Regions from separate parts of the Streptomyces sp. NPDC052109 genome, predicted to be linked through region 1. Evidence: riboswitches for the same ligand, from Rfam matches in the RefSeq annotation. Region 1 holds a riboswitch; each other region holds the start of a gene.
The links. Region 1 has a riboswitch for cobalamin ahead of AB0L59_RS34710 (hypothetical protein). Riboswitches for the same ligand answer to the same signal wherever they lie in the genome.
Positions count from the first base shown of each region.

Region 2: it holds a riboswitch for cobalamin, as region 1 does, so the genes downstream of both, AB0L59_RS14780 (HoxN/HupN/NixA family nickel/cobalt transporter) here and AB0L59_RS34710 (hypothetical protein) in region 1, are expected to answer to the same signal.
Region 3: it holds a riboswitch for cobalamin, as region 1 does, so the genes downstream of both, AB0L59_RS19760 (ribonucleoside-diphosphate reductase subunit alpha) here and AB0L59_RS34710 (hypothetical protein) in region 1, are expected to answer to the same signal.

Region 1 is NZ_JBFAWF010000024.1:123,807-130,870, reverse strand. It holds gene AB0L59_RS34735 (LytTR family DNA-binding domain-containing protein) at 1-90, shown strand, start outside; gene AB0L59_RS34730 (hypothetical protein) at 215-586, shown strand; gene AB0L59_RS34725 (cation acetate symporter) at 618-2,354, shown strand; gene AB0L59_RS34720 (histidine kinase) at 2,907-4,094, shown strand; gene AB0L59_RS34715 (isoprenylcysteine carboxylmethyltransferase family protein) at 4,247-4,891, shown strand; cobalamin riboswitch at 5,359-5,482, shown strand; gene AB0L59_RS34710 (hypothetical protein) at 5,603-5,947, shown strand; partial or broken gene AB0L59_RS34705 (acyl-CoA dehydrogenase family protein) at 5,971-6,156, shown strand; gene AB0L59_RS34700 (enoyl-CoA hydratase/isomerase family protein) at 6,153-7,064, shown strand, end outside.
Region 2 is NZ_JBFAWF010000006.1:8,554-15,617, reverse strand. It holds gene AB0L59_RS14800 (YcnI family protein) at 1-86, opposite strand, end outside; gene AB0L59_RS14795 (hypothetical protein) at 127-492, opposite strand; partial or broken gene AB0L59_RS14790 (PepSY domain-containing protein) at 616-792, shown strand; gene AB0L59_RS14785 (metalloregulator ArsR/SmtB family transcription factor) at 998-1,357, opposite strand; cobalamin riboswitch at 1,438-1,629, shown strand; gene AB0L59_RS14780 (HoxN/HupN/NixA family nickel/cobalt transporter) at 1,656-2,765, shown strand; gene AB0L59_RS14775 (S53 family peptidase) at 3,137-4,381, shown strand; gene AB0L59_RS14770 (ATP-binding protein) at 4,828-5,787, shown strand; gene AB0L59_RS14765 (SCO5389 family protein) at 5,833-6,225, shown strand; gene AB0L59_RS14760 (zinc ABC transporter substrate-binding protein) at 6,535-7,064, shown strand, end outside.
Region 3 is NZ_JBFAWF010000009.1:20,256-27,319, forward strand. It holds gene AB0L59_RS19735 (cytochrome P450) at 1-371, shown strand, start outside; gene AB0L59_RS19740 (helix-turn-helix domain-containing protein) at 394-1,356, opposite strand; gene AB0L59_RS19745 (hypothetical protein) at 1,449-1,652, shown strand; gene AB0L59_RS19750 (hypothetical protein) at 1,945-2,133, shown strand; gene AB0L59_RS19755 (ribonucleotide-diphosphate reductase subunit beta) at 2,141-3,154, opposite strand; gene AB0L59_RS19760 (ribonucleoside-diphosphate reductase subunit alpha) at 3,154-5,523, opposite strand; cobalamin riboswitch at 5,649-5,804, opposite strand; gene AB0L59_RS19765 (GNAT family N-acetyltransferase) at 5,827-6,333, opposite strand; gene mctP (monocarboxylate uptake permease MctP) at 6,407-7,064, opposite strand, start outside.

The sequences.
Region 1 (7,064 bases):
ATCGGCGACCGCGTCCTCGCCGTGAGCCGGCGCAACGCCCGGGAACTGCGCGACCTGCTCGCCGCACACGCGGCGGGCAGGGCCCGCTGAGCGGCCGCAGCGGACCGTGGGTGACGGACCTGTGGTGATTCTCGTCCACCGGCTGTCTCCGCGTCGGCCCGCTGCGTACACTCGCCGCAGCACAAGGTGATCACCGCTGCGTCGGGAGTGCGTCATGGGTGCGGAGTCCGTCCCTCGCAGAGAGGTGGTCACCGGACGGCCGCTCCCCTTCGCAGGCCCGGCCGCGCCGCGTCCCGTGCCCGCTCCGCATCCTGGGTCGGAGGAACGCGTACGGCAGTTGATGCGGCGTCAGCTGCGCACCGGATTGCTCGCCGCGAGCCTCCTCGTGGCCCTGCTCGGCCTGCTCCCCGTGCTCCTGCGCGCCCTCCCGCCCGCCGGCGCGGCGCCCCGCGTCCCGCCGGCCGTCTGGCTCGTCCTGGGCGTGGCGCCCTACCCCGCCCTGCTGGCCCTCGGCGCCTGGTACGTCCGCCGCGCAGAGCGCAACGAGAACGACTCGGCCGGCGGCGCTCCGCCGGAACGCCCCTGAGCATGCGCCGACCACCCGCCGGGGCCCTCCGGTGAACCAGACGTACGGCGTCGTGGGCGTGACGGCCGCGATCCTCGCCACGCTCCTCGTCGGCGCGCTCGGCCTGCGCGTCTCCCGCACCACGTCCGACTTCTACGTAGCCTCCCGCTCCGTGGCCCCCCGCCTCAACGCCTGTGCGGTCAGCGGCGAGTATCTGTCCGCCGCCTCCTTCCTCGGCGTCGCCGGGCTCGTCCTCGCCCAGGGCGTCGACATGCTCTGGTTCCCGATCGGCTACACCGCCGGTTTCCTGGTGCTGCTGGCCTTCGTCGCCGCCCCGCTGCGCCGCTCCGGCGCCTACACCCTGCCCGACTTCGCCGAGGCCCGGCTGGAGTCCCGGGCGGTGCGCCGGATCGCCGGGGTGCTGGTCGTCGGCATCGGCTGGCTCTACCTGCTGCCCCAGCTGCGCGGCGCCGGCCTCACCCTCCGGCTGCTCACCGGCGCCCCCGGCTGGCTCGGCGGGCTGGTCGTCGCCGCGGTGGTGACCGGGGCGGTCGCGGCCGGCGGGATGCGCAGCATCACCTTCGTCCAGGCCTTCCAGTACTGGCTGAAACTCACCGCCCTGCTGGTGCCGGTGGTGTTCCTGCTGCTCGCCTGGCGCGCCGACCACGCGCCGGCCCCCGCCTGGGACGCCCGGCCCGTCTTCCACCGCTCCACCGAGGTGCGCGTCGACAGCGCGCTCACCCTCACCGTGCACGAGCCGGTCCGGGTGACCGCCTCCGGAACCGTCGACGGCCGCGCGGTGCACGGGGTTTCGCTGCGGCTCGGCGAGGGCCGGCACCGGATCGGCGCGGACACCGCCCTGCGCTTCCCGGCCGGGTCCCGCGTCCCCCTGCCGGACCGCGCCCCCGACCGCACCGCGCCCTCCAGCTGGGCCAAGCCCCTCTCCTCGGACCGCGAACAGCACAGCCTGTACTCCACCTACGGGCTGATCCTCGCCACCTTCCTCGGCACCATGGGCCTGCCGCATGTCGTCGTCCGCTTCTACACCAACCCCGACGGCCGTGCCGCCCGCCGCACCACCGTGAGCGTGCTCGGTCTGCTCGGCGCGTTCTACCTGCTCATGCCCTTGTACGGCATCCTCGGCCGGCTGTACGCGCCCGACCTGCTGCTCACCGGCGACACCGACGCCGCGGTGCTCGTCCTGCCGCAGCGGCTGATCGGCGGGACGGCCGGGGACCTGCTCGGCGCCCTCGTCGCGGGCGGCGCCTGTGCGGCCTTCCTCTCCACGGCGTCCGGACTCACCATGTCCGTCGCGGGCGTCCTCGCCCAGGACGTCCTGCCGACGCTGGGCGTGCGCCACTTCCGGCTCGCCACGCTGCCCGCGATCGCGGTGCCCACGGCGGCCGGCGCGGTGGTCGGCGACCTGCCGGTGGCCGACGCGGTGGGACTCGCCTTCGCCGTCTCAGCGTCCTCGTTCTGTCCGCTGCTCGTCCTCGGCATCTGGTGGCGCGGCCTGACCCCGCCGGGCGCGATCGCCGGGCTCCTCCTCGGCGGCGGCTCGGCGCTCACCGCGGTGACCACCACCATCGCCGGCGGCGCCCGTTCGGGCTGGCTGCACACTCTGCTGGCGTGGCCCGCGGTGTGGTCCGTCCCCGTGGGCTTCGCGGCGATGGTCCTGATCTCCCTGGCCACCCGCGGCCGTGTCCCACCGGGCACCGCCGCCACCATGGCCCGCCTGCACCTGCCCGAACCGCCCCCCGACCCCCGCCCCGGACCGGCCACGACCTGACCGAGGAGCCGCCGTGCCCACGACCGCCACCCACCCGACCCTCCCAGCCCACCTCGCCCACCCCGACCCCGGGGCCCCCGCACCCGCCGACCGGCCGGACCGGGGATCGCGTGAGGACCGACCGAGCGCAGAACGCGCGGAGTCGGCCACTGCCGCGTGCGGACGAACGGGAGTGGGCCTCGGCCGTCCGTCCGGCCGGTGGCGTGCGGGCGGCGGCCGCCCGGGGCGACGGGGCGGGGGCGGCGCCGGGTCGGCTGCTGCGGTGCGCGGCGGGACGCGGGCGGGCGTCGGCCGGTGGTGGGGGCGACGCGGTCGTGGGACGCGCGGGGGCCCTTCGAGCGCGGGGAGCGCCGGACCGGCCGCTGACGTGGGCCGCGAGATGGCGGCGTGCGCCGGTCCTCGTGCCGCGGTGACGGCGGGGCGGGGAGTGCGCGGCCGCGACTCCGACCGGGACGGCGCCCCGCCGGCCCGACGGAAGGGCGTGCGTTCCGGGTGGGCCGGGCGCGCGGGTGGCGCCTCCGGCCGCGTCGTCGGCCCGGACCCGCGGCGCCCATGACCGTACTCGGTACCGCGGCCCTCGCCCTGGTCGGGCTCGCGCTGTTCGCGCTCGGTGCCGCCCTGGGGCATGGTGCGGCGCGGCGACAGCAGGAGCACTCGGCCGGCGGTGACGGAGCGCGGGCGCTCGCCCAGGCCCTGCACACCGCCGCGCTCGCCGCGGCACCCCTGCGCGCCGGACTCTCCCCGGACACGGCCCGCAAGACCGCCCGCAGACTGCGGCCGCTGCTCGGCACCCCCGCACTGGCGGTCACCGACGGCGCCGCCGTGCTCGCGTGGGACGGCACCGCCGAACACCACCGGGCGGAGCTGACGGCACAGCTCGCCCCTGTGCCCCGCACCCGGACCTTCCCGCTGTCCTGCGACGACGCCGACTGCCCCGTCCGCTGGGCCGCACTGGTCCCGCTCACGGCGGACGGCACGCTTCACGGCACCCTCGCGGTATGCGCCGGCGCCGAATCCACCGCTCTGCTCCGGGCCACCGAGGAGGCGGCCGGCCGGCTCTCCGTGGAACTCGAACTCGCCGACCTCGACCGGGCGCGCACCAGCGCCCACGCGGCCGAGGTCCGGGCCCTGCGGGCCCAGATCTCCCCGCACTTCATCTACAACTCCCTGGCCGGCATCGCCTCGTTCGTCCGCACCGATCCCGAGCGCGCCCGCGAACTCCTCCAGGAGTTCGCCGACTTCACGCGCTACTCGTTCCGCCGCGGCGGCGATTTCACCACCCTCGCGGAGGAGTTGCGCTCCATCGAGCAGTACCTGGAACTCGCCCGCGCCCGCTTCGGCCGGCGCCTCGGCGTCACCCTGCGCATCGCCCCCGAGGTGCTCCCGGTGACGCTGCCCTTCCTCTGTCTGCAGCCCCTCGTCGAGAACGCCCTCAAACACGGTCTGGAGGAGTCCGCGGAGCACATGAGCGTCACGATCACCGCCGAGGACGAGGGAACCGAGGCCCGGGTCGTCGTCGAGGACGACGGCATCGGCATGGAACCGGAACGCCTGCGCGCGATCCTGCGCGGCACGGCCGGCCCCGCCACCGGCATCGGCCTGAGCAACGTCGACCGCCGGCTGCGTCAGGTCTACGGCGACGACCACGGCCTGGTCATCGAGACGGGTGTCGGGGCGGGCACGAAGATCACACTCCGCGTCCCGAAGTTCCGCCCGGGCATCCAGGCCCCGCCACCGTGACGCCGGCCCCGTACCGGACGAGAGTCAGGGGCGCGCCGCCGGCTGCCGCGCGAAGCGGTGGGTTCCCCGTCCGAGGACGGAGGCAGGTGGAGGGCTCTCCATCGACCCGTGGGTGGTGGTGATCCTCTGCGTGCGCGGAGCACCCTTGAGGCATGGGCACCCTTCACTCGGCACTCGTCCTGATCACCGGCGTCTGCGTGGTGGTCTTTCTCGTCGCCTGGATCGCGGGCGCCGTGTATTTCGGCGTGAAGAGCGGGAGAGGCGTGCGCGGCTGGGCGCGCGGTCTGCGGCGCACACTGCCGCGCCGGCTGCTGCTGATCGCGGGCGTCTATGTGTTCTCCGCCGCACTCGGGCACTCCCGGGGCTTCTGGCGTCACCTGCGGTACTGGCAGCCCGAACTGGCGGTCCTCGGCGTCCTGCTCGCCGTCGCCTCCACCGCTCTGCTGCTGTGGGCCCGCTGGGTTCTGGGCACGATGTGGGCCAGCGTCCCGATGGTCCAGGAACACCATGAGCTGCGCACGGACGGCCCCTACCGGCTGGTCCGCCACCCCATATACACCGGACTGCTCGGCTTGATCGTCGGTGCGATGCCGGCCTTCGGCTTCGGTGTCTGGACGGCCGTGCCGGTGGTCGCCGTGCCCTGGCTGCTGCGCAGGGTCCGGATCGAGGACGCCCTCATGGCCGGGCAGTTCGGCGCCTCCTACGACGCCTACCGCGCCGATGTCCCGGCGCTCGTCCCCCGCATACGCCCCGCCGCCCGTCCCGGCTTGCGCCATGCGGGGAGCCGGCAGCGGTGACCTGGCCGCGGCTCGCGTCCGCCGTGGTGCGGGCGTCGGGAGGTGGCTCGTCACCTGGCGGGGCGTCCCTGGCTGACCGGGGGGGCGATCTGCCGTACCTGCGGCCGCGGGGTGACACCCCGTGGGCGACGGCCCGTTCGCTGAGGCAGACGTGCCGGTGCGGGACGTCACAGGGAAAGCGGACGAAGGCGCGGGCCGCGAGGTCCACCGGTTCGTGAACGGCCCGGTGCACAACGTACAGTGATGTGCCGAGGGGGTGCGGTGTGACGGGCTCCGGCCGGGTGCCGGTGCGCTCCGGGCGCGGCACCAGGGTTCGGAGCAGGGCAGACCGCGGAGCCCCTCGAGCAGGTCGCCCGAACGCCGATCGCCGGCGCACTCGAGCCCATGCCGGGGCGGGCGGCGACCGCACCCGTGAGACCCTCCAGCCGAGATGGCATGATGATCGGCGACATGGGCGACGGCGATCCGAGGAAGCCGGTGTGAATCCGGCGCGGTCCCGCCACTGTGACCGGCGAGCGACTTCCGGCAGGCCACCTTCCCCGACCGGGGTGAGAGGGCGGGACGGGCGACGATCCGGGAGCCAGGAGACTCACGCGGTCGCCACCTCGACGGACACCGGGGCGGATCTCCCCGGGAGGGGAGTGACGGGGCGTGCCCGAGAGGAGGCGACCGCGTGAGGCGGCGGGCGAGGCGGGGGCGGGGAGCGGTGCGGTGCCCTGCCGGGTCGTCGTGTGCCGGGACTGCTGCTGCGGCAGTCCCAAGGTGACCGGGGTCGATCACGCGGCGCAGACGGCGCGCCTGCGGGCGGAAGTACCGGTGCGCATCTCCGACTGCCTCGACGTGTGCGATCAGGCCAACGTCATCGTCGTACAGCCGTCCGCGGCGGGCCGGGCCGCCGGTGCGCGGCCGGTCTGGCTCGGGCTCGTCAACGATCCGGACGCGACCGAGGACATCGTCACCTGGGTGCGCTCCGGCGGCCCCGGCGTGGCTCCGCTGCCGGACATCCTCGGCCTGTACGCCTTCACTCCGCCACGGCGCCGGGCGGATTCCCTCTGACCCCGCTCGTCGCCGGGGGCCGCGCGAAGCGGGCCGCCCACCGCACCGGATACTCGGTGCACGACCGCGCGCTGCCCTCGCACGGCGGCCCCGGCGAGCACGCCGTCGAGAAGATCGTCCCAGACCCGTGTGTCGAACAGACCCTGGAAGGAACCGACGAGATCATGCGCGTCATCGTGGCCCGCGGCCTGACGGAGGCGTCCGGATGACCGGCACCGACGAACCCGTCCTCTTCCACACCGCCGGCCGGGCCGCCCACATCACCCTCAACCGGCCGCGGGCCCTCAACGCCCTCACGCATGCCATGGTGCGCAGCATCGACGAGGCGCTCACCGCGTGGGAGCACGACCCGGCCGTGGAGACCGTGGTCATCACCGGCGCGGGGGAGCGCGGCCTGTGCGCCGGCGGCGACATCCGCGCCGTCCACGACGACGCCCGCGACGGCGACGGCACCGCCTCGGCCGCCTTCTGGCGCGACGAGTACCGGCTCAACGCGCGTATCGCACGCTACCCCAAGCCGTATGTCGCCGTCATGGACGGCATCGTGATGGGCGGCGGGGTCGGCGTCTCCGCGCACGGCAGCGTCCGGATCGTCACCGAACGCTCGCGGGTCGCGATGCCCGAGACCGGGATCGGTTTCGTGCCGGACGTGGGCGGCACCTATCTGCTCGGCCGCGCCCCGGGTGAGCTGGGCACCCACCTCGCCCTGACGGGTTCGCAGATCGGCGCAGGCGACGCCCTGTTGTGCGGTCTGGCCGACCACTGCGTGCCGTCCGCGGACCTCGGCTCCTTCGTCGACGACCTGGCCGAGCTGCCCGTGCGGGACGCCCTCGCGCGACACGTACAGCCGCCGTTCCCAGGGGAGTTGGCCGCTTGGCGGGAGTGGATCGACGCCTGTTACGCCGCCGGCACGGTGGAGGAGATCGTCCACCGGCTGTTCGCGCACGGCGGCCCCGACGCCAAGGAGACGGCGGAGACCCTGCTCGCCAAGTCGCCCACCGCGCTGAAGGTCACGCTGGCCGCGGTCCGCCGCGCCCGGCGCCTCGGACCGCTGGAACGGGTCCTCGACCAGGAGTACCGCGCCTCCTGCGCCGCCCTGAGCTCACCCGACCTGATG
Region 2 (7,064 bases), on a different contig from region 1:
GCCACGCCCGCGGCAGCGAGAAGTCCGGCGGCGGTGAGGGTGGTGACGGCGCAGGCGCGGCGCAGGGTGGTGCGGGTCCTGGACATGAGGTGAGGGATCTCCGTGCGGAAGAAGGGATGTCGGGGGTCAGGGCGCGTACGACATCCCCATCGGCGGCCCCCGTCGGTGAACGGCGTACCTCAGCCGTACCTGCCTGGGCGCCCACGGCTCACCGGCAGCCCGACGCGCAAGCCCTGGCCCGGCCGGCGCGGGCCACGCCCCGTCGGCCACGTGCCACCAGGCGGCAAGTCCCGGCACGAACGCGACCGCCCACCGCAGCAGCGACCACAGTGCCGCCTCGCCGCGCCGCAGCCACCAGGTCAGCAGCAGGGCCGCCCCGACGTGGGCGGCGGTGGCGTGCGGTGTCGGTGCGTGCGGCGCTTGGACCATCCGCATGCCGTGCATGACCATCGCGGTGTGGTGGGGCTCGGCGACGTGGAAGGCAAGGTGCAACCCGCCCTGGGCGGCCGGAGTCCCCGTGCCGATGGCGACCAGCGACCGCTCGCGGCCACCCAGCCGAACCGTTCCGCTCAGCCGACAGCTGACGTGACACCCATACGCCGCAGGAGCAGGCCCATGTCCGCCGAACCGCCCACCACCGCCCCACCACACACGGCCGGCGATGCCGGCGCGCCGAAAAAGGGCCCTGCTTCCGCGGCGGCGCCCTCGGCCCTGCGCACGCTGGTGCTGCGCCTGCACTTCTACGCGGGCGTGTTCGTCGCGCCGTTCCTGCTCGTCGCGGCGGTCACCGGCTGGTGCCCTGCATCACGGTGGTCGCCGTCGTCGGCTACTACGTCCCGCTGCTCGGGATCCCGCTCGCCGGCTTCCTCGCGGTGGACAGTCCGCGGCTGGGTCGCACGCCGTCGTACGGGGCACGCACACGCCTGAACCGAGCGGCCGCGCCGACGCGGGAGCGTTGCGCGACGCTCGCCGCGATCGCGTGCGGCCGCGGATCTCGTCATGCGTCTCGGGACAGGCAGTGTTCGAGCAGCGCGGCCATCGGGCCCTCGACGACCCGGTAGCGCACGATTCGGCCGTCCTTCTCGCCGTGGACGACACCCGCTGTCCGGAGCAGCCGCAGGGCCTGGGACACGGCGGTGTCCCTCATGCCGGTGGCGACGGCGAGGTCGGAGACAGCGATGGGGCCAGCCTCGTGAAGGGCGAGCAGCAGGGACAGGCGCCCGGGATCCGAGAGCAGGGAGAAGCGGTCGGCCCAGGCGCGTACCCGCTCGGGTTCGCCGACGGCGGCGATGGCGTCGCAGACGCGATGGCCGTCGATGGTGCGCTGCCCGGCGCGTTCCGCGGGGACGAGATGCATGGGCCCATCATCGCAGTCCGCGAAATCCCGCCTCAATACCTGCTCGGTTATGCAGCCTTGCAGCCTCAACCTCCGGCCTTCTAGGGTGAGCGGGCCGTGGTGTTCGGGAAGACCGGTGAAAGTCCCTCAGGGGGCTCAGTCCGGAGCGGCCCTCGCCACTGTGATCGGGGAGTTCCCGCCCCATGCATTGCCACTGGCCTCGCGGCCGGGAAGGCAGGGGCGGGCGCGTTGACCCGTCAGCCAGGAGACCGGCCACGGCAGCACGAAGCTGATCCACGAGGTGCTGGAGCGTGACCGTATGACCATGCCCGAAGGCGTGCCCGAAACCGCCGCCTCCCCTTCCTTCCGCTGGCGGCGCGAGGACACGGTCCGAACCGCGGGCCTCCTGGCCGTGATCGTCGCCTTGCACGTGGTCGCCTTCGGGATCCTCTTCCTGCTCGTGGTCCCGCGCCACTACGAGGTCGGCGCCAAGGCGTTCGGCGTCGGCCTGGGTATCACCGCCTACACCCTCGGCATGCGGCACGCCTTCGACGCCGACCACATCGCCGCGATCGACAACACCACCCGCAAGCTGATGGCCGACGGCAAGCGGCCGGTGTCGGTGGGCTTCTGGTTCGCGCTCGGCCACTCCAGCGTGGTGGTCGTCATGGCGGCGCTGGTCGCCGGCGGCGCAAAGCTCGCCGGCGCCCTGATGAACGACGGTTCCCGCACCCACCAGGTACTCGGCACCGTCGGCACCACGGTCTCCGGCGGCTTCCTGTACCTGATCGCCGCGCTCAACCTGGTGGCCCTGTTCGGCATCACGCGTGTCTTCAGGGCCTTGCGCGCCGGACGCTACGACGAAGCGGAACTGGAGGCCCATCTCGACTCGCGCGGCTTCATGAACCGCATCCTGGGCCGGCTCACCAAGTCCATCCACCGGCCTGGCCAGATGTTCCCCCTGGGCTTCCTGTTCGGCATCGGCTTCGACACCACGACCGAGGTCCTGCTCCTCGCCCTGGCCGGCAACGGCGCCGCCGCAGGTCTCCCCTGGTACGCGATCACGTGCCTGCCGCTGCTCTTCGCCGCCGGCATGAGCCTGTTCGACACCCTCGACGGCACGTTCATGAACTTCGCCTACCAGTGGGCGTTCTCGAACCCCGTACGCAAGGTGTTCTACAACCTCACGATCACCGGCCTGTCCATCGCGGTGGCCTTCTTCGTCGGCACGATCGAGCTGGTCGGCGTTCTGCACGACAAGCTCGGCCTGAGCGATGACGTCACCGGCTGGATCGCCGGACTGAACCTGGACAACGTCGGCTACGTCATCGTCGGCCTGTTCGTGGTCGTCTGGGCCGTGGCCATCGCCTACTGGCGCCTGGCCAGGATAGAGGAACGCTGGGGGTCCCACACCGCCGACGCCGGCTGACGACGCCGGTCTCGCCGCAGCCCGACTCATTCCACAGGTGGCGCAGGAGTTTGCGTGGCCACGGAGCGAGCACTACCGCGCACACGCCGGCGCCACCGGCGGTTCACTCTCTCACCGCGGCAGCCCCACAACACCTGCATTGACATGGCCTTGACCGGCGGAAGACGGCGGCCGCATGGTGAAACCACCCGGCCCTCAGCTGCCCTGACATGCCGTCCGTCAAGGCTGCTTTTCGTCATGTGGCCCTTCCGAACCGCCCGAAACCGCACGGAGGCTTGATGCACCGACGCGAAATACCCTCCGGATCCCCGGTGATCCACCACCGCCGACCGAGACGCCGGGTGCGGCGGATGGCAGCTGCCCTCACCGCGATGCTCACATTCACCGTCACTGGCCTCACCATCGGCCTGGCCACCGGTGTCCAGGCCGCCGCTCTCTCGTCCGCCCCGCGCCCGTCCGCCTCCGCGGGGACGACGGGCTTCGGCTGCTTCCGTCCCTTGCAAGCGGGACAGGCCCGCTGTTTCGGCGTCATGAAGGCCCACCGCACTGCCTCGGGCCGCATGTCCCCGTTCACCACCGGATCCCCGACCACGATGGGGTACGTGCCGTCCGATCTGCGTTCCGCCTACCACCTGGGCGGTACCTCGGGATCCGGTCGAACGGTGGCGATCGTCGACGCCATGGACGACCCGAACGCCGAGTCCGACCTGGCCGCTTACCGCAGCGCCTACGGTCTGCCGTCGTGCACCCGCGCCAACGGCTGTTTTCGCAAGGTGAATCAGAGCGGGCAGGCATCGCCGCTGCCCTCGGGCGACTACGGATGGGCCGAGGAGATCAGCCTCGACCTCGACATGGTCTCGGCGACATGCCCGGGCTGCCACATCCTCCTGGTCGAGGCAAAATCGACGAACGTCGCGGATCTCGTGAAGGCCGAGGACACCGCCACCACCTCGGGCGTCGCCTCCGTCTCCAACAGCTGGGGCGGGTCCGAGGACAACACCATCACCTCCTTCGACTCGCACTTCAAGCACTCTGGCGTCGCGATCACAGCGAGCTCGGGTGACTCCGGTTACGGCGTCTCCTGGCCGGCCTCCTCCCCGTACGTCACCGCCGTGGGCGGCACCTCGCTGAGCAAGGCGGCCAACTCGCGCGGCTGGACCGAGACGGCGTGGAGCGGGGCGGGCTCGGGCTGCTCGGCGTACGAGGCCAAGCCGTCCTGGCAGCGTGACTCCGGATGCGCCAAGCGCACCGTCGCCGATGTGTCGGCGGTCGCCGACCCCGACACCGGGGTGGCGGTCTACGACACGTACAACAACTGCGGTGGCGGAATGCTGTGCGACACCGAGCTTCAGCTCGGCCTCGCCCAGGGTGCAGACGGATGGGTCGAGGTCGGAGGCACCAGCGTCTCGTCGCCGATCATCGCGAGCGTCTACGCCCTGGCCGGAAACACCTCTCAGGTCGTCAACGGCTCGTACCCGTACAGCCACACGTCGGCGCTCAACGACGTCACTTCGGGCAGCAACGGCTCCTGCGGCGGCAGTTACCTGTGCACCGCGAGGACCGGATACGACGGGCCGACCGGCCTCGGCACACCCAACGGCACCGGCGCCTTCTGACGGCGGCGCCGCCGACAAGGGCTGGGCGGGCGTCGCACTACTGCGACGCGCGCCCAGCCCTTGTCTCGTCTCAGTCCCCCCAGCCGATCGAAAACCACACGTCCTGCGGCAGTGCAGCACCCTCGCGAGGCAACCGGTGGAGACCATCACCCCGTGCGGGCACTCCCGCACCGCGCGGCGCAGGGCGTCCATCACCCGCTGCCTCGCGGTGGCACGGCATGAGCCGCAGACCACGAGGGTCAAAGGGCTGCTCCGACGACCGCCTGCGGTATCGCTCATCTCTGAGTCTCCTCCGTATGGGTGAAAAGGACCCCCTGTGTGCCGCTGCGTGGTCCCCAACCCGCTGTGGGAATCAGCCAGTTGCAGCTCCGGTGGTTTGACAGCACCCGACCGCACCACCAGCCTATGCGCATGACATCCATTTTCAATATGGGGAGTGGCTAACCATGCGCGTTGCCTTCGTCGGCAAGGGCGGCAGCGGCAAGACGACCCTGTCGGCCCTCTTCTCCCGTCACCTGGCGCACTCGGGAGCGCCGGTCGTCGCGATCGACGGCGACATCAACCAGCACCTGGCGTACGCCCTCGGCCTCGCCGAGGACGAGGTCTTCGCCGCGCCACCGCTCAGCGCGCGCACCGGTGAGATCAAGGAATACCTGCGCGGCACGAATCCGCGGATCCCTTCCATCGAAGCCATGGTGAAGACGACCCCGCCCGGACGCGGCTCCCGGCTGCTGCGGCTGCTCGGCGACGACGAGGTCCACAGCCACCACGTGCAGGAGGTCGGCGGCGTACCGCTCATGGTCACCGGCGCCTTCGAGGAGAGCGACCTGGGAGTGGCCTGCTACCACTCCAAGCTGGGCGCGGTCGAGCTGTACCTCAACCACGTCGTGGACGGACCCGGCGAGTACGTAGTCGTCGACATGACCGCCGGCGCCGACGCCTTCGCCTCCGGCCTGTTCACCCGCTTCGACATGACGTTCCTGATCGTCGAGCCGACCCGCAAGAGCGTCTCGGTGTACCGCCAGTACCGCGACCATGCGGCCGAGTTCAGCGTCCCCGTCGCCGTCGTCGGCAACAAGGTGACCGGGGAGGACGACCTACTCTTCCTCAAGGAGCACGTCGGCGACGATCTGCTCGCGCACTTCGCGCAGTCCTCCTACGTACGCGCCCAGGAACAGGACCGCGGCCACGGCGAGCTGGAGCCGCACAACACCCGCACCCTGGACCTGCTGCGCGCGGCCGTGGACGCCCGCCCCAAGGACTGGGCGGCCTTCCAGAAGCACGCCGTGGAGTTCCACCTGCGCAACGCCGCCGCCTGGGCCGACGAGGCCACCGGCCAGGACCTCGCCGCCCAGGTCGACCCGGACTTCCGGCACGGCCCCGCAGCCCTGACCGTCTTCGCCTGACCCCATCCCCTCCAGCAAGAGAACCACAGAACAGGACAGCCCTTCATGTCGCTCGACGTCTCCCCGCAGCTGCTCGCCGACGCCGAGAACGGCGAGATAGGAGAGCGGGACTTCGTGGAAACGGTGCGCACCTCCCTGCCGTACGCCTACGACCTCATCGCCCGCCTCGCCGAGGAACTGCGTTCCGGCACAGCGGAGTTCGCCATCAACCAGACCCCGCCGCCCTCCGAGAGGGAGCGCGGCCAGCTCCTGCGCGCCCTGTCCAGCGACGCCATCCGAGGCAGCCTGGAACGCCACTTCGGCATCGCCCTCGCCTTCCAGAACTGCCACCGTGTCGCGGCCTTCCACTCCGAGGCGCGCGGCGGCGCCACCCACATCCGCTTCACCTCGCTCCGGGCGCAGATCCTCAACCGGTCACCGGAGTTCCGCGACTGCTGAACCACTGGCGGTCGCGAGTGCCGACTGCCGGACCCGGCGTTCGGCAGTCAGGCCGCCCACTTCGGCCCCCTCGGCAGCCGTCGCCCACCAGGACACCCCGACCTTGTGAGCGACGCCAACGTTTGTCCCGGCGGCATCCGCCGCACCCCCTACCTGCGCAGCTCCGGGCAGTCGTACGCACGGTCAAAAGATGGCAACGGTTTTCATCTAACATTGATCTGAAAATCATTTCCACCTAGCGTCGAAGCGTCGCCACACGGTCGACGCGTGTCCGCCGCGCGCCCGGCAACGCCCGAAGGAGCTTCCCGCATGTCCACCGCCCCCGCCTCCCGTTCCGCCCGACCGACCGCGAGGATCGCACTGGTCACCGCGACGGCCGCCTTGACGGCCGTGACGGCGACCGCCTGCTCGACCTCCTCCTCGCACACCAGCAACACGGCCGCGACCGGCAGCGGCTCCGGCAAGACGATCCAGGTGGTGGCGGCGGAGAACTTCTGGGGCAGCATCGCCTCGCAGCTCGGCGGCAGCCACGTGAAGGTGACCAGCGTCATCAACAACCCGGACACCGACCCGCACGACTACGAGCCGACGGCTGCCGATGCCCGGACCGTGGCCGGCGCCCAGTACACGATCGTCAACGGCGTCGGCTACGACGCCTGGGCCGACAAGCTGCTCGCCTCCAACCCCGGCAGCGACCGGACCCAGCTCAAGGTCGGCGACCTGGTCGGGATCAAGCCGGGCGGCAACCCGCACCGCTGGTACTCCCCGGACGACGTCCACCAGGTGATCGAGAAGATCACCGCCGACTACAAGAAGATCGACCCGGCCGATGCCGCCTA
Region 3 (7,064 bases), on a different contig from region 1:
GGATATTGACGCGGCGCGCGGTCACCGACACCCAACTCGGCGGCTATCGCATTCCGGCCGGGGCGGACATCGTCTACAGCCCCTACGCGATCCAGCGCGACGCCCACTCCTACGACCGCCACCTCGAGTTCGACCCCGACCGGTGGCTGCCGGAGCGGGCCAAGGAGGTGCCCAGGCACGCCATGAGCCCCTTCAGCACGGGCAACCGCAAGTGCCCCAGCGACCACTTCTCGATGACACAGCTGAGCCTGGTCACCGCGGCGATCTCGGCGAAGTACCGCTTCGAGCAGGTCGCGGGGTCGGACGACACCACCCGCGTGGGCATCACGCTCCGCCCGCATGACCTGCGGCTGAGGCCGATGCCCTGGTAGGACTCCTGGTACCGACGCGCGCTCAGGCGGCTTCAGGGCCCCGGAACGCGCGCCGGTAGGCGTTCGGGGTGGTGCCGAGGGCCCGCACGAACTGGTGGCGCAGCGCGGCGGCCGTACCGAACCCGGTGCGCCAGGCGATCGCGTCCATCGTCTCGTCGGTTCCCTCCAGCAACTCCTGTGCGCGCAGCACCCGTTGACGCAGGATCCACCGGTAGGGAGTCGTCCCGGTCTCCTGCTGGAAGCGGCGCGCGAAGGTGCGCGGCGCCATGTGGGCGCGGGCTGCGAGCTGTTCGACGGTCACCTCCGTCTCGAGGTGCTCCTCCATCCACACCAGCACCTCGCCGACGGTGTCGCACGAGCCCTTCGGCAGCGGGCGCTCGATGTACTGCGCCTGCCCGCCGTCGCGGTGCGGCGGTACGACCATCCGGCGGGCGATCTTGTTGGCGACCTCGGGCCCCTGCTCCTTGCGTACGAGGTGCAGACAGGCGTCGATCCCGGCGGCGGTGCCGGCCGAGGTGATCACGGGGTCCTCGTCGACGTAGAGCACGTCCGGCTCGACGGTGACCCCCGGATACCGGCGGGCGAGCTGTTCCGCGTGATGCCAGTGCACCGCGCACCGCCGGCCGTCCAGCAGCCCGGCCGCGGCCAGCAGGAACACCCCGGAGCAGACGCTGAGCACCCGGGCCCCCCGCTGGACGGCCCGGCGCAGGGCGGTCAGCAACTCCTCCGGGTACTCCCGTACGGCATACGTCTCCCCGGCCGGCACGGCGATCAGATCGGCCTCCTCCAGCCGCTCCAGCCCGTAGGGGGTGGACACGGTGAACCCGCAGTGGGTGGCGAGGGTGGGCCCCTCGGCGGAGACCACGGCGAAGTCGTACACCGGCAGCCCCTCGTCGCTGCGGTCGATGCCGAACACCTCGCACACGACACCCAGCTCAAAGGGATGCACCCCGTCCAGCAGCACGGCGGCCACGTTCTTCAGCATGCTGCCAGTGTGCCGCGTCGGCGGCAGTAATTCGAGGGTGTGCGGCAGTCCTGCCACTCACGGTAAGGAGTGTTCCGCGCGACAGTGATGGCATGAACGGAAACCAGATCCAAGGCGTCATCGGCGTGCTCGTCACCCTCGGGATCCTCGTCCTCATGATCCTCCCGTCCGCGGTCGGCGCCGTGCGGGAGTGGCGCGTCGACCGGCAGCTCAGGCAGGCGGAGCGCGGCGAAGACGAGGGCGCGCCGGAGCAGGGATGCACCCGCAGCCGACACGGGGCGGCGCACCCCGCCTGAGGGAAGGGGCGGCAGCCCTGACGCTGCTCACGGCGACCGGTGCGCACGCCGAGGGGAGGGGCGACATCCGGGTCACGGGTGCCGTCGTCAACGGTGGGAAGGACGTCACGATCGGCACCACCCGGCGCGTCACCTACCCGATCGCCATCACCGTCCGGGACAACTCGGGCGTGAGGGGACCGACGCACGTCAAGCGTCTTCGACAAGGCCGACGGCTCGGGCTTCGGCGACTGGACCGGCACCACGTGCGTCGTGGGAGGGCCTGAAGTACCACGGGTTCACCGGGCAGGACGTGACGCTCCAGTTCAGGGCGGACGGCGCCGCCCACTACCGCGCGGTCAGGACGGTGCGGACGGGCGACGCCGGGAAGCTCGGCACCAAGGTCACCGCCACCTCGGCGGGCAGCTGGCGCTGGTACTTCCCCGGCACGACGACGACCGCGCGGATCGTGTCGGCCGGGGACGCGGTGAAACTGAGGTAACGGCCGGTCAGAAGTCCTCGTCCAGGTCGACGGTGCCCTCCACCGCGACCTGGTACGCCGACGGGCGACGCTCGAAGAAGTTCGTCAGCTCCTGAACACCCTGCAGCTCCATGAAGGAGAACGGGTTCTCCGAGCCGTACACCGGGGCGAAACCGAGGCGGGTCAGGCGCTGGTCGGCGACGCACTCCAGGTACTGCCGCATCGACTCGGTGTTCATGCCCGGCAGGCCGTCGCCGCACAGGTCGCGGGCGAACTGCAGCTCGGCCTCCACGGCCTCCTGGAGCATGTCGGTGACCTGCTGCCGGAGATCGTCGTCGAACAGGTCCGGCTCCTCCTTGCGGACCGTGTCGACCACGTCGAAGGCGAAGGACATGTGCATGGTCTCGTCGCGGAACACCCAGTTGGTGCCGGTGGCGAGACCGTGCAGCAGGCCCCGGCTGCGGAACCAGTAGACGTACGCGAACGCGCCGTAGAAGAACAGGCCCTCGATGCACGCCGCGAAGCAGACCAGGTTGAGCAGGAAGCGCCGGCGGTCGGCCTTCGTCTCCAGCCGCTCCAGCTTCTCCACCGAGTCCATCCACGTGAAGCAGAACTGCGCCTTCTCGCGGATGGACGGGATGTTCTCGACGGCCGCGAAGGCCGCCGCCCGGTCGTCCGGGTCGGGCAGATAGGTGTCCAGCAGCGTCAGGTAGAACTGGACGTGCACGGCCTCCTCGAAGAGCTGGCGCGACAGGTACAGGCGCGCCTCCGGGGAGTTGATGTGCTTGTACAGCGTCAGCACCAGGTTGTTCGCGACGATCGAGTCACCGGTCGCGAAGAAGGCGACCAGCCGGCCGATGAGGTGCTGCTCCTCCGGCGTCAGCTTCGCGAGGTCGGCGACGTCCGAGTGGAGGTCGACCTCCTCCACGGTCCACGTGTTCTTGATGGCGTCCCGGTAGCGCTCGTAGAAGTCGGGGTAGCGCATGGGGCGCAGGGTCAGCTCGAAGCCCGGGTCGAGAAGGTTGGTGTTACGGGTGGACATCACTGGCAGGCCTCGCAGGACTCGGGGTTTTCCAGGGAGCAGGCCACGGCGTCGGGGTCGGCGACCTGCTGGACGGGGATGGCGGCCGGGGTCTGCGCCCGGGCCGCGCGGGCGATCCGGGTCGCCGGGCGCGAGCGCAGGTAGTACGTCGTCTTCAGGCCCGACTTCCAGGCGTACGCGTACATCGAGGAGAGCTTGCCGATGGTCGGCGTCTCCATGAAGAGGTTGAGGGACTGGGCCTGGTCCAGGTACGGGGTCCGGGCCGCCGCCATGTCGATCAGGCCGCGCTGCGGGATCTCCCACGCCGTGCGGTACAGCGCCCGTACGTCGGCCGGGATCCAGGCGAAGTCCTGCACCGAGCCGTTGGACTCGCGCAGCGCCTCCCGGGTGCGCGCGTCCCACACGCCGAGGTTCTTCAGGTCCTGCACCAGGTAGGAGTTGACCTGGAGGAACTCGCCGGACAGCGTCTCGCGCTTGAACAGGTTCGACACCTGCGGCTCGATGCACTCGTACACGCCCGCGATGGAGGCGATGGTGGCCGTCGGGGCGATGGCGAGCAGCAGCGAGTTGCGCATGCCGACGGACGCGATCCGTGTCCGCAGGGCGGCCCAGCGCTCCGGCCAGGTCAGCTCGACGTCGTAGTGGTCGGGGTGCAGCACGCCCCGGGCCGTACGGGTCCTCTCCCAGGCCGGCAGCGGGCCGCTGCGCTCCGCGAGGTCGGCGGAGGCCTCGTACGCGGCGAGCATGATCCGCTCGGCGATCCGCGTGGACAGGGCCTTGGCCTCCGGCGAGTCGAAGGGCAGGCGCAGCTTGAAGAAGACGTCCTGCAGCCCCATCGCGCCCAGGCCGACCGGCCGCCACTTGGCGTTCGACCGTCCTGCCTGCTCGGTCGGGTAGAAGTTGATGTCGACCACGCGGTCGAGGAAGGTGACGGCCGTGCGGACCGTCTCGTCCAGCCGCTCCCAGTCGATGTCGCCGGTCGCCGTGTCGGCGAACGCGCCGAGGTTCACGGACCCCAGGTTGCAGACCGCGGTCTCCCCGTCGTCCGTGACCTCCAGGATCTCCGTGCAGAGGTTGGAGGAGTGGACCACGTGACCGGGCAGGGCCGTCTGGTTGGCGGTGCGGTTGGCGGCGTCCTTGAAGGTCATCCAGCCGTTGCCGGTCTGTGCGAGGGTGCGCATCATCCGGCCGTACAGCTCACGGGCCGGGATGGTCTTCTTCGCCAGGCCCGCCGCCTCGGCCTTGCGGTAGGCGGCGTCGAACTCCTCGCCCCACAGGTCCACCAGCTCCGGCACGTCCGACGGGGAGAACAGCGACCACTGCTCGTCGGCGTTGACCCGGCGCATGAACTCGTCCGGGACCCAGTGCGCGAGGTTCAGGTTGTGCGTACGGCGGGCGTCCTCACCGGTGTTGTCCCGCAGCTCCAGGAACTCCTCGATGTCGGAGTGCCAGGTCTCCAGGTACACCGCCGCGGCGCCCTTGCGCCGGCCGCCCTGGTTCACGGCGGCCACCGAGGCGTCCAGGGTCTTCAGGAACGGCACGATGCCGTTGGAGTGCCCGTTGGTGCCACGGATCAGCGAACCGCGGCTGCGGATGCGGGAGTACGACAGACCGATGCCACCGGCGTGCTTGGAGAGCCGGGCCACCTGGTGGTAGCGCTCGTAGATGGAGTCCAGCTCGTCCAGCGGGGAGTCCAGGAGGTAGCAGGACGACATCTGCGGGTGCCGCGTGCCGGAGTTGAAGAGGGTGGGGGAGGACGGGAGGTAGTCGAGCCGGCTCATGAGGCCGTAGAGCGCGGCGACTTCGTCCACGGAGCGGATGGTGTCGTCCTCGGCGAGACCGCTCGCGACCCGCAGCATGAAGTGCTGGGGCGTCTCGATGACCTTGCGGGTGATCGGGTGTCGCAGCAGGTAGCGGCTGTGCAGGGTGCGCAGGCCGAAGTAGCCGAAGCGGTCGTCGGCCTGGCGGTCGATCAGCGCGTCGAGCCGTTCGGCGTGCAGCCGCGCGAACTCGGCGGTCCGGTCGGCGATGAGCCCCTCGCGGTGCCCCACGGCCACGGACTCGGTGAAGGACGTCACGCCCTGCGAGGCGGCCTCGGCGCGGATGGAGACGGTCAGCAGCCGGGCGGCGAGCCGGGAGTAGGCGGGATCGTCGGAGATGAGTCCGGCGGCGGCCTCCGTGGCCAGCTCGCGCAACTCCGCCTCGTCGGCCCGGGCGGACCGGCCGCGCAGCGCGGCGGCGGCGACCCGGCCGGGGTCGGCGTCGGGGAGGTCGGCGGTCAGCTCGGTCAGGGTCCGCAGCAGCGCGGCTCCGGGACCGTCGGTCTCCAGGCCGCTGGCTGAAGCCGGGTCTGCTGGCGCGATGGTCACGTGGGGCTCTCCCTCGCTCGGCACGGGGGCCTTGCGGAGGGCAGGGGCAGCCACGAGCGCACACGGCGTCGCGTCCACCGGCCCATTCCACGAGGCCCGGACGTCGGAAGGCACCCTGGCCGGACGGCCGGGCGCACGCTGCCGGCAGGTCCTCGGACTGACACAGGCGTGCGAAGGCACACAAGTACACCGTTGCGGGACAGTTCCGGATTCGCACCGGATTCCCCTGCGGCGACAGCGAGGATGAGCATACATCTAGTGCCGGGCTGTCGCGTCACCCCCAGATGTTGTGTCGCGTCGGTCTCAGAGCGTCAACTGGTAGGTGAGCAGAGTGATGTCGTCCAGATGCGGCACGGGATTCCAGTCCCGCTCGGGCGTGCGAACGAAACCCAGGCGTTCGTAGAGCCGGTGGGCGGCGTGCATGCTGCGCTGGCTCGACAGCACCACGGCCGTGCAGCCCTCGGTGGAGCGGGCGCGTTCGAGGCAGGTGCGGACCAGGGCTTCGCCGGCGCCCCGGCCGCGTGCGTCGGGTACGACGGCGAGCGCCCGGATCTCGGCCTCGCCGGGGCGGGCGATGTCGGCGACGGGGCCGCCGGACGGGACGAAGGTGACGCCGCCGACGACCCGGTCGCCCGCAACGGCGACGAGGACCTCGGCTGCGGCCGCGCGCGCGGCGACGTCCTTGAGCACGGGCAGATACGGGTCGCTCTCGCCGTAGTCGAGGAGACCGTCGTCCAGGTAGGCACGGGCGGTGAGTTCGCCGAGCGCGGCGTACTCGCTGGGTTCCGCTGTCCGGATCCGGATGTCCATGCGGGCGAGTGTGTACGACAGCGGGCCGCCGTCGCATGCGCTTTCCGGCGGCCCGCTGTCGCGCTGATCGGGACTAATGGACGCTTCCCGCCGTCGCCGGCGGCAGCTCCACCTGGACTCCCGGGTCTCCCGCGTCCGCCGTGTAGTCCTCCGGCCTGGTCTCGTCGAGGCCCTCGGGGGCCTTCACGGCCTTGAGGACGAAGGTGAGGACCACGGTGACCGCGACGTTCAGCACGAACGCCGTGAGGCCGATGTAGCCGATCTCGCCGATGCCGGGGATCTCCTTCGCCGAGCCGCCGAAGTGCTTCTGGGTCGGGGAGGCGACGCCGTACGCGGCGACCGTGCCGTACACCATGCCGACCGCCCAGCCGGCGAGCAGGGCCCAGCGGTGGAACCAGCGGGTGAACAGACCGCCGACCAGGGCCGGGAAGGTCTGCAGGATCCAGATGCCGCCGAGCAGTTGGAAGTTGATGGCGACCGTCTTGTCCATGGTGAGGACGAAGACCAGCGCGCCCACCTTCACCAGCAGCGACACGAACTTGGAGACCTGCGCCTCCTGCTTCGGCGTGGCGTCCGGCTTGATGAAGTCCTTGTAGATGTTGCGGGTGAAGAGGTTCGCCGCCGCGATGGACATGATCGCCGCCGGGACCAGCGCACCGATGCCGATCGCCGCGAAGGCCACGCCCGCGAACCAGTCCGGGAACATGTCCTCGAACAGCTGGGGGATGGCC